DNA from 3 places in the Blautia caccae genome. Region 3 is predicted to be linked to each of the others. Evidence: riboswitches for the same ligand, from Rfam matches in the RefSeq annotation. Region 3 holds a riboswitch; each other region holds the start of a gene.
The links. Region 3 has a riboswitch for thiamine pyrophosphate ahead of thiC (phosphomethylpyrimidine synthase ThiC). Riboswitches for the same ligand answer to the same signal wherever they lie in the genome.
Positions count from the first base shown of each region.

Region 1 (3,309 bases), on a different contig from region 3:
GGAAACGGAAAATCCACCCTATTAAAGCTTATCTATGACCCGGCTCTGGTGGACTCCTACGCAGAGTATACAGGGGAGATTGTCAAAAACCACATAAAGGCAGGGTATCTGCCCCAGGAGCTGGAAGAGCGGAACCGGGAGAAAAGCATCTGGGAGTTTTTCACGGAAGAATCAGACTTTTATAATATGTCCCCCAAAGAGCTTTCAAAGATAAGCAGGGAGCTTGGAATACCGGCGGATATTTACTATTCCCAGCAGAAGATGGGAGAGCTCTCCGGCGGAGAGAAAATCAAGCTGCAGATGGCGGGAATCCTCATGGGAAATCCCCATATCCTTCTGCTGGATGAGCCGTCCAATGACATTGATATCAGGACTTTGGAGTGGATGGAACAGTTTATGAACAGCAGTCATATTCCCATCCTCTATATCTCCCATGATGAGACATTGATCGAGCGCACAGCCAATGTCATCATTCATCTGGAGCAGATCAACAGAAAGACAAAGCCCAGGTACACGGTGGCAAAGATGGACTACAAAACGTATATGGAAAACAGGGCAAGAGGGCTCACCAATCAGGAACGCATCGCAAGAAAAGAGCGGGAGGAAGCTGAAAAACAGGAGGAACGGTTCCGCAGGATCCAGCAGAAAGTGGAGAGTGACCAGAGAAATATCAGCCGGCAGAATCCTCACGGAGGCAAGCTTTTGAAAAAGAAAATGCATGCGGTAAAAGCCATGGAACGCCGGTATCAGAGGGAGGCGGAGGACAGGACGGAGATACCCGAGACAGAGGATGCTATTTTTATCCGTTTTCAAAAGGGCACCTCCATTCCAAACGGTAAGACAGTGCTGGAGTATTCTCTCGACAGACTCGCGGTTGGAGACAGGCTGCTCTCAACACAGATTCATCTGACTGTAAAAGGACCGGAAAAAATCTGCATTACCGGGGCAAACGGTACGGGAAAGACAACACTGCTTAAAAAAATTGCTGCAACCATGGAGGGGCGTACCGATATCCGGGCCGCTTATATGCCGCAGAACTATGAGGAAAAAATGGACGGCAGCAGGACGCCGCCGGAATTTCTTGAGAAGACGGGTGACAAAGAAGAAATCAGCAGGATACGCACCTATCTGGGCAGTATGAAATACACGGCGGATGAGATGGACCACTGCATCTCCCAGCTTTCCGGCGGACAGAAGGCAAAGCTGTTCTTTCTGAAAATGAGCCTGGACGGCAGCAATGTGCTCCTTCTGGATGAGCCGACCAGAAACTTTTCACCGCTCTCCGGGCCGGTCATCCGAAAACTGCTGGCTGATTTTGAGGGGGCAGTCATCAGTATCTCCCATGACAGGAAATATATGGAGGAGGTGTGCGATACCATCTATGAACTCACAGACAGAGGGCTGGAGAAGAAATGAGGATAGACAGGGAGTATTTGACAGATACAGGCAGGTGTGGTATTCTTATAGTCAGTTAATTCATCAGGGGAGTCTGTAGCGGCAGGCTGAGAGGAAGTAATCAACTTCGACCCTTTAACCTGATATGGGTAATGCCAGCGTAGGGAGAGAAGGACGATTCCGGGAGACGTGTTGGCGTCTCCCTTTTTGTGTTCGGCGGCCCTGTCAGGATGCAGAGAGGAGAACAGAAATGCTGGGAGAAATACTGGAAAATGTCAGAGAAAGATCGCCTCTGATTCAGAACATCACCAATTATGTAACTGCAAATGACTGCGCCAATATTACATTGGCCTGCGGCGCTTCCCCGACGATGTCGGACGGGGAGGAGGAAGCAGAGGAAATGGGGCGTCTCTGCGACGGCTTAAATATCAATATGGGAACTCTCCATCCGCGCTCTGTAAAAGCCATGCTTCTGGCCGGAAAAAGTGCTGCGGGTTTTGGCCGCCCCATTGTGCTTGACCCTGTGGGAGCCGGCGCATCCACATACCGCCGGGAGACAGCAGAAGAGCTGCTCAGGGAGATTCCATTTACTGCCATCCGGGGAAATATATCTGAGATCAAGACCATTTCCGGAGGCAGAAGCAGCTCCAAAGGTGTGGATGCCGACGCAGCGGATGCTGTGACAGAGGAGAATCTGGAAAAGACCATAGCGCTGGCCAGAGACTTTTCAGGAAGGACAGGAGCTGTGATCGCCATAAGCGGCGCAGTGGATATTGTGACAGATACAAAAAACACATACATAATCAGAAACGGGCATCCCGTCATGGCAAAGATCACTGGCTGCGGATGTATGTTAAGCTCCCTCACCGCAGCCTATCTGGCTGCCAATCCTGACAGAAAGCTGGAGGCCGTGGCTGCTGCTGTCATCACCATGGGCCTGTGCGGGGAGAAGGCATATGAGAAAATGGCAGAGGAGAACAGCGGCAACGCAGGCTGCAGGAATCACCTGATCGATGAAGTATATAAACTGACCGGCCGGGAGCTGGAGAGAGGAGCAAAATATGAATTGCGTTGAGAAGAGAGAGTTGGTGAGGCGTGCCCTGCTTTTGTATGCCATTACGGACCGGTCCTGGGTGGGGGAAATGACACTTTACGAACAGGTTAAGGCGTCCCTGGACGGAGGTATCACGCTTCTGCAGCTCAGGGAAAAGGATATGCCGGATGATGAGTTCCTGCGCGAGGCAAAGGACATGAAGGCGCTGGCGGCCAGCTACCGCGTGCCCTTTATTATCAATGACAATGTGGGTATTGCGCTGGCTGTGGACGCGGACGGGGTACATGTGGGACAAAGCGATATGGAGGCGGGAAGCGCCAGGGAAAAACTGGGCCCTGACAAGATCATAGGCGTCTCTGCAAGAACCGTGGAGCAGGCTTTGCAGGCTGAAAAAATGGGCGCGGATTATCTGGGAGTCGGCGCGGTATTTTCTACCTCTACAAAAGAGGATGCAGATGTGATATCCCGGGAAACACTGCAGGAAATCTGCCGGGCTGTATCCATTCCCGTTGTGGCTATCGGAGGGATCAAGAAAGAGAATTTGATGCAGCTTGCCGGAAGCGGTGCCGCCGGAGTGTCTGTCATATCCGGTATCTACGGACAGCCGGATATCAGAAAAGCCTGTGAGGAGCTGCTGGCTCTGGCGAAGGAGATGACAGAAAAATGAGAGAAATAAAAGGGGCTGTCTTCGATGCGGACGGTACGCTGTTCGACTCTATGGGGCTGTGGGACCGGGCAGGGGAAATCTATCTGAGGCGGAAAGGAATCAGACCCGGGGAGGATACGAAGGAGCAGCTGGAGACCATGACCATGGAGGAATCCGCAGAGTATTTCCGCAGCAGTTACGGGATCCGCCTGGA
Region 1 is NZ_JBBMFP010000009.1:134,425-137,733, reverse strand. It holds gene WMO65_RS11910 (ATP-binding cassette domain-containing protein) at 1-1,416, shown strand, start outside; TPP riboswitch at 1,472-1,579, shown strand; gene thiM (hydroxyethylthiazole kinase) at 1,646-2,470, shown strand; gene thiE (thiamine phosphate synthase) at 2,457-3,116, shown strand; gene WMO65_RS11895 (HAD family hydrolase) at 3,113-3,309, shown strand, end outside.
Region 1: another riboswitch for thiamine pyrophosphate. It lies ahead of thiM (hydroxyethylthiazole kinase); the one in region 3 lies ahead of thiC (phosphomethylpyrimidine synthase ThiC).

Region 2 (3,309 bases), on a different contig from region 3:
CCTCATCCAGCTCCGGGGAAGCTTCCAGAAGAATAGATGCTGCTTCGTCCGGGTCTGCAATGGCATCCTCATAACCCTGCTTCAAAGCCTGGAGAAAAGCCTTTGCCGTATCTGGCTTCTCTTCCAGAAAATCATTGTTTGCTATCACAACCGGTGTATAGTAATCAAATACAGGATTGATATCCTTAAAGGCAAAGTAATCCGTCTCCAGATCTGCTACCTCTGTGGCAACTCCTGCCCACGCATAGAAAATCCAGATGGCATCCACGGATTTTGATTTCAGCGCGGAGACCTCGTCTGTGACCGTACTTGGGATCAGTTCCACTTTAGAGAAATCCCCGCCGTCTTTTTCCACCACATTCTGCATCATGGCTTTCTCAATGGGGGCATCCCAGGTGGCGTATTTCTTTCCTTCCAGACCTTTGGGGCGCTCCATCCCCTCCCCTTTTCTGGAGATAATGCCGGATGTATTGTGCTGGATCAGGGCTGCTACCGCTGTATTTGGCAGTGCGTTGTCACCTGCCACACCCGGTGCCATGCTGTCCTGGAAAGAGACACCAAACTGGGCTTTTCCCGATGCCACAAGAGCGTCCGCGCCGTCCTCCGGTGGCTGTACAATCTCTACATCCAGTCCCTCCTTCTCAAAATATCCCTTCTCTTTCGCCACGTAAAGACCTGTATGGTTTGTATTGGGGGTCCAGTCCAGCACGAAAGTGATCTTCTCCAAATCTTCGGACCCGCTGTCCTTCTTCCCGCCGTCACTGCTGCTGCCGCACGCCGCCACAGATGTGAGCATACAGGCTGTCAGGACAGCCGCCAGAATCTTCTTTTTCATCCTCCATTGTCCTCTCTGTTCTGTCTTATTTTGCCCGTTCCCAGGGCATGCTTTTTTTCTGCAGAATATCCACCAGCTTCATGAGAAGAAGGCTGATAATGGATATGAGAAAAATAACTGCAAACATTTTGTCAAAGGCAAACGCCTTTTTCACACGTGTCATATACACACCGAGGCCGGAAAAACCGCCCAGCCACTCAGAGATAACCGCTCCCACCACGGAGTAGGAGGCAGATATGCGCAGGCTTGCATAAAACCGGCCCATGGCCCCCGGCATCTTGATATATCGGAAGATCTGAAGCCTGCCGGCCCCCATGCTTCGTAAAAGGTTCATCATATCCTTGTCTGCGGAGCGGAATCCTTCCAAAAGCCCAATGGTGATAGGGAAAAAGGTCACGATCACGATCAGAATGACCTTTGGCAGCATCTCATATCCGAACCACAGCACCAAAAGAGGCGCGATGGCTACGGTAGGCACGGTCTGTGTAATAACGATCAGCGGATAAAACGCCTTGTAAAGCTTGTCAAAGCGGTCCATAAGAACTGCCATGACAAACCCGAAAACCACACCGCAGAAAAGCCCTGCAGCCGCCTCCAAAAGCGTCACCCTAGAATTCTCCATGAGCAGGGGAAATTCACTGATAAACGCCCTCACCACCTGTACCGGCGAGGGCAGCATATACCCCGGGACCAGGCCTGCCATGGAGACAGCCTGCCAGATGACCAGAATGGCGGCCAGGGCTGCAGATGCCCATAGCTTACTGGTGGTGCTTTGTAACTTTTTTCTCAATGGTCAGCACATCTCCTTCTGGCTTATAGGACACTTTAATATAGGCCGCAACAGAAGGTGCGCCTGCACGGACAGCGATGTGCTGGCATTCTTTTACAATATCCATAAGTTCATCATAGTCACCCTCAATGGCTGTCTCAAAAGGCCCTACATAATAGTTCAGCCCCGTACTCTTAATATAGTCAATGACCTCATCGACTATACGGATCAGTTCCTCGTCATTTGCTGTCTCCGGCAGTGTCTGGATTGCTACGCTTGCGTTCATTTTCTTTTCCTCCTTAGAAATTTATCATCGTTTTCTGCCGGGGAATCTGTGCAAAAGAAAAAGCCCCCGACAGGTTTTACCCGAACAGGAGCTGTTTTTCAGAACAAATGCGCACCGGTCTATGGTGCCTCTCTTATGCTCCCTACGCCGGCATTACCCGGATCAGGTTAAGGGTGAAAAACGATTACGGTTTTACTCTCAGCCGGACTTCTCTCCAGCTCCCCTGTTGTCTTCTCAAGTTTACTTCATTGTAAATTGATTGTCAAGTCAATCTCATATATCTTTATCGCCGTACAGCGCAATTTCCTCTTTCTGTCTCTCATCATACTCCCTGCACACGGTCTCTACGTCCGCCCCCTCACAGAGCTCTACGCAGAGTTCCTTGATGGTATTCCAGGTATTAAACGGGAGCGTGAAATCCTGATTGGGAATCTGGCCTCCGGATGCCAGACAGGATACAAACTTCTCAGCCTGGGGCAGCGTGGTGGCCTCATTTCCGCGTGCTGAGGATACCTTCCCCAGCTCCCCTGCAAATGCATTGAGCGTATCTGTGGTACACAGGTTTTCCAGGATGGCAAGCGCCTCGCCAAGATGCTCTGTATTGGGATTGACAGCCAGCCTCTGGTCCGCACCCACAACACAGACGGGACCTTCCTTCAGCACCGGCAGCGCGGTCATCTCGGCTGCAAACGGGTAGTCCCTGGCAAACGCTGCCGCGCGGCAGAGAGAACTGATAAACGCGCATTTTCCCTCAGCGAAAAAGGCGGCCTCCTCGTCACTGCCCGGCAGTGTCTCCAAGGAGCGTTCCACATCCAGATATTCCCTGTCGATCATGGTCTGCAGAAAAGCAAAGCCGTCCCGCATATAGGTACTGACAGGCGTTTCCCCCTTTGCAAGAGCGGCAGTAAGCGCCTCACTCTCAGGATTCTGATACAGCGGCCCCAGTCCCGCACACATGGCAGGAACACTCAGTCCAAAATCCTTATTGGCCCCGTAGGGAAGGATGCCGTTCTGCTTTAATACATCACAGACGTTCCAGAACTCGTCCAGTGTCTCCGGAATCTCCAGCTGATACTGATGGAGCATATCCACATTCCAGATCAGGCCAAAACCGGTATAGGACAGAGGGACAGAAAACACCTTCCCCTTATATGTACTCTGCCGGAGGGCATCCTCAGAAAGGCTGCTGATACAGTCAAGACCGGATAAATCATAGATAAAACCTTTCTGGTCAAACTCCAGCACATCCTCCGCCGGTATGATATACAGGTCATCCGCCTGTCCGCTTTCCATGCGCTTCAGCAGAAGTTCCCGGTAAGAAAGCCCTTCCTCTGCATAGAAATCCGCGAAATCACTGTACAGGATAATATTGCCCTTTGTTTTTGGATTGATCACATCAGAACAGCACTTATTTATAAT
Region 2 is NZ_JBBMFP010000012.1:63,031-66,339, forward strand. It holds gene WMO65_RS14390 (ABC transporter substrate-binding protein) at 1-835, opposite strand, end outside; gene WMO65_RS14395 (ABC transporter permease) at 861-1,625, opposite strand; gene WMO65_RS14400 (thiamine-binding protein) at 1,594-1,890, opposite strand; TPP riboswitch at 2,013-2,125, opposite strand; gene WMO65_RS14405 (ABC transporter substrate-binding protein) at 2,164-3,309, opposite strand, start outside.
Region 2: another riboswitch for thiamine pyrophosphate. It lies ahead of WMO65_RS14400 (thiamine-binding protein); the one in region 3 lies ahead of thiC (phosphomethylpyrimidine synthase ThiC).

Region 3 (3,309 bases):
TTGTTCTCTGTTACCTTAACTGTGTCGGTGCGGACTGAGATGTAAGGGTTGATCTCTGAGATCTCTTCTTTCAGCGCTTCTGTTTTATACCTGCCTAAATGCTTCATCCTGTAAATCTGCCGGTTCAAATTGCTGGGCTCCACCCGGTCAAAATCGATCAGGTGAAGACTTCCGATGCCGGTACGCGCCAGCATTACAGCCACATGGGAGCCCAGACCGCCGAGGCCGGCAATGGCGGCACCGGCATTCCGGAGTTTCCGGTGTATGGGGAGGGTATGGCGTTCTATAAGAACTTCCTCGATTTCGTCTTTGGACAGGATCGTATGTCTTTCTTCCAAATCAGCCGCCTCCTACAAAGCTGACAATCTCATAGGTATCTCCATCCTGAACGATGGTGTCAGCGTAACGGTTTTTGGAAAGAATATCACCGTTTCTCTCCACAGCGATGCGCTGCAGGGAATAACCCCGTTCCACTAGGAGGGTTTCCACTGTACAGGGGGCAGTAAGCTGAATGGCATTTCCGTTGATTGTTATCATTTGATATACCTCTTTATGTATGTGCTGTGTGACTGCTTAACAGGTCTTCGTATTTGCAGTGCTGCTTTTATCATTCGTCATAGATGCTGACAATCTCACCTTCCAGGATACGGTTCATGTTCCTGACTGCGCAGAAATTACCGCACATGCTGCAGGTGTCCTCCTTTTCAGGCTTTGCCTCTGCCCGGTAGCGCCCGGCTTTTTCCGGGTCCAGACAGAGACGGAACATTTCTTCCCAGTCCAGTTTCTTGCGGGCTGTACTCATTTTATTGTCCCAGTCGGCAGCGCCTTTTACACCTTTAGCAATATCTGCGGCATGTGCTGCGATGCGGGAAGCGATAATACCTTCCTTTACGTCCTCCAGATTGGGCAGACGCAGGTGTTCCGCCGGGGTCACATAGCACAGGAAGGAAGCGCCGTAGGTGGCTGCAATGGCACCGCCGATGGCAGCGGTAATGTGGTCGTATCCAGGGGCAATGTCTGTCACCAGGGGACCCAGCACATAGAAGGGGGCACCCTGACAGAGTGTCTGCTGAATCTTCATATTGGCCTCAATCTGGTCAAGGGGCATGTGTCCGGGGCCTTCCACCATAACCTGTACATCCTTTTCCCAGGCGCGTTTTGTCAGCTCACCCAGAGTGATCAGCTCCTCGATCTGGGAAATATCAGAGGCATCCTGAATGCATCCGGGGCGGCAGGCGTCTCCAAGGCTCATGGTAATGTCGTATTCCCGGCAGATATCCAGAATCTCATCATAATGTTCGTAGAAGGGGTTTTCCTGGCCTGTCATTTCCATCCAGGCAAAGATAATGGAGCCCCCGCGGGAAACGATATTGGTCAGACGTTTGTTTCGTTTGAATTTTCCGGCAGTCTCTTTGTTGATGCCGCAGTGGATGGTCATGAAGTCCACCCCGTCCTCGGCGTGCATGCGGACAATGTCAAGCCACTGCCGGGAAGTGATCTCTTTCAGGGGTTTGTGATAGTAGACTACAGCGTCATAGATGGGGACGGTTCCGATGATGGCAGGGCATTCTTTTGTCAGGCGTCTGCGGAAGGTGCGGGTATCCCCGTAGGAGCTCAGATCCATAATAGATTCAGCACCCATTTTTACCGCGTTGTTGACTTTTTCAATTTCCATGTCCATGTCTTTGCAGTCCCTGGAAATGCCCAGATTTACATTGATCTTCGTTCTGAGCATGGAACCAATGGCGTTTGGCTCCAGAGAGGTGTGTTTTTTGTTGCAGGGAATGATGACCTGGCCTTTGGCCATGAGAGCCATGAGTTCTCTGACATCCATCTGTTCTTTTTTGGCTGCCGATTCCATCTCTTTTGTGATAATGCCTTTTCTGGCAGCGTCCATCTGTGTTGTGTACTGCATGTAAATCTCCTTTCTGTGTGACACGGAAATGCCCGGAAGGAGATAGAAGAGGTGAAAAAAATGCACCCCTGATGGGGTGCACCAAATATTACATAAACTTCTGGTTCGCTTCCTACGCCGGCATTATCCGTATCAGGTTCTCAGGGTCGAAATCCGTTCGTATTTCCTCTCAGCCGACGCGTCAGCTCCCCTTGCGTATTCAATTGTTTTCAGGTATTTTTCCTGCCATAATCATATAGCGGCTGGAGAAAATTGTCAACACTGAATTTTATATTATATATTTTTGATCAGATATTCCTGTCTGCCATCCCGCAGAAATACAGGAAGGGTATCCATGGAAGCTTCCGCTTCGATCCACTGTCCGCCTTCCAGAATTTCACCTGTATGGGCATTGGTCCAGGTGCTGCCCTCAGGCAGATAGACCTTCCGCCTGAAGGCGTGGGGTTCCACAATAGGAGCCGCCAGAATGTCCGGGCCGTACATGTACTGGGTATCCAGTTCCCAGGTGTTTAAATCCTCCGGGAATTCATAGAACATGGTACGCATAACCGGAGCGCCTGTCTCGTGTGCCTCAGCCATAAGGCTTCTGGTATAATCCCGCATCATTTCACGGATCTCAATGAATTTCTTCATGATCTGGTAATTTTCTTCCCCATAACTCCAAATCTCATTGTCTGCGCCGGTTCCCTCAGTCTCCTCTCCGTCTGCTTTGTAGAGCGGTGTGCGCGGGAGGCGGTTGCCGTGAAGGCGCATAACAGGGCAGAAGGCGCCGAACTGGAACCAGCGGATCAGCAGTTCCTGGAAGTCCTTGTCATAAATGTTGCCGCCGTGGAAGCCGCCGATATCTGTTGTCCACCAGGGGATTCCGGAGAGCCCCATCTGCAGGCCGGCCACGATCTGGTTGCGGAAATCCTGATAGGTGGAGTGGATATCGCCGGACCAGATCAGGGCACCGTACTGCTGGCTTCCTGCCCATGCACAGCGCACCAGGTTCAGAACGTCCTCCTGGCCGGCTGCTTTCTGGCCTTCATAGAAGCCGCGGGCGTATTCTCTGGGGTAAATGTTTCCCTGCTGCATGACGCTTCCGGCATAGTAACGGTAGTTTTCGTAATCATAGGTGGTATATTCCGGTTCCGCTTCATCCAGCCAGAAGAGTTTGATTCCGTTTTCCCTGTAATTCTTTCTGCATTTCTCCCAGACATATTCTCTGGCCTCAGGGTTGGTGGCATCATAGAATACATTGTTGCCCTGGAAATCCATCTGGACGTTCAGGCCGTGTTCTGTCTGGACGAGAAGACCCTTCTGGCGCATCTCCTTGAAGTTCTCACTGCGCCAGTCGATCTGGGGCCACACGGATACCATAAGTTCCATTCCGTAAGAGCGCAGTTCTTCCG
Region 3 is NZ_JBBMFP010000008.1:209,080-212,388, reverse strand. It holds gene thiF (sulfur carrier protein ThiS adenylyltransferase ThiF) at 1-338, opposite strand, end outside; gene thiS (sulfur carrier protein ThiS) at 340-537, opposite strand; gene thiC (phosphomethylpyrimidine synthase ThiC) at 608-1,915, opposite strand; TPP riboswitch at 2,009-2,117, opposite strand; gene WMO65_RS11085 (glycoside hydrolase family 31 protein) at 2,189-3,309, opposite strand, start outside.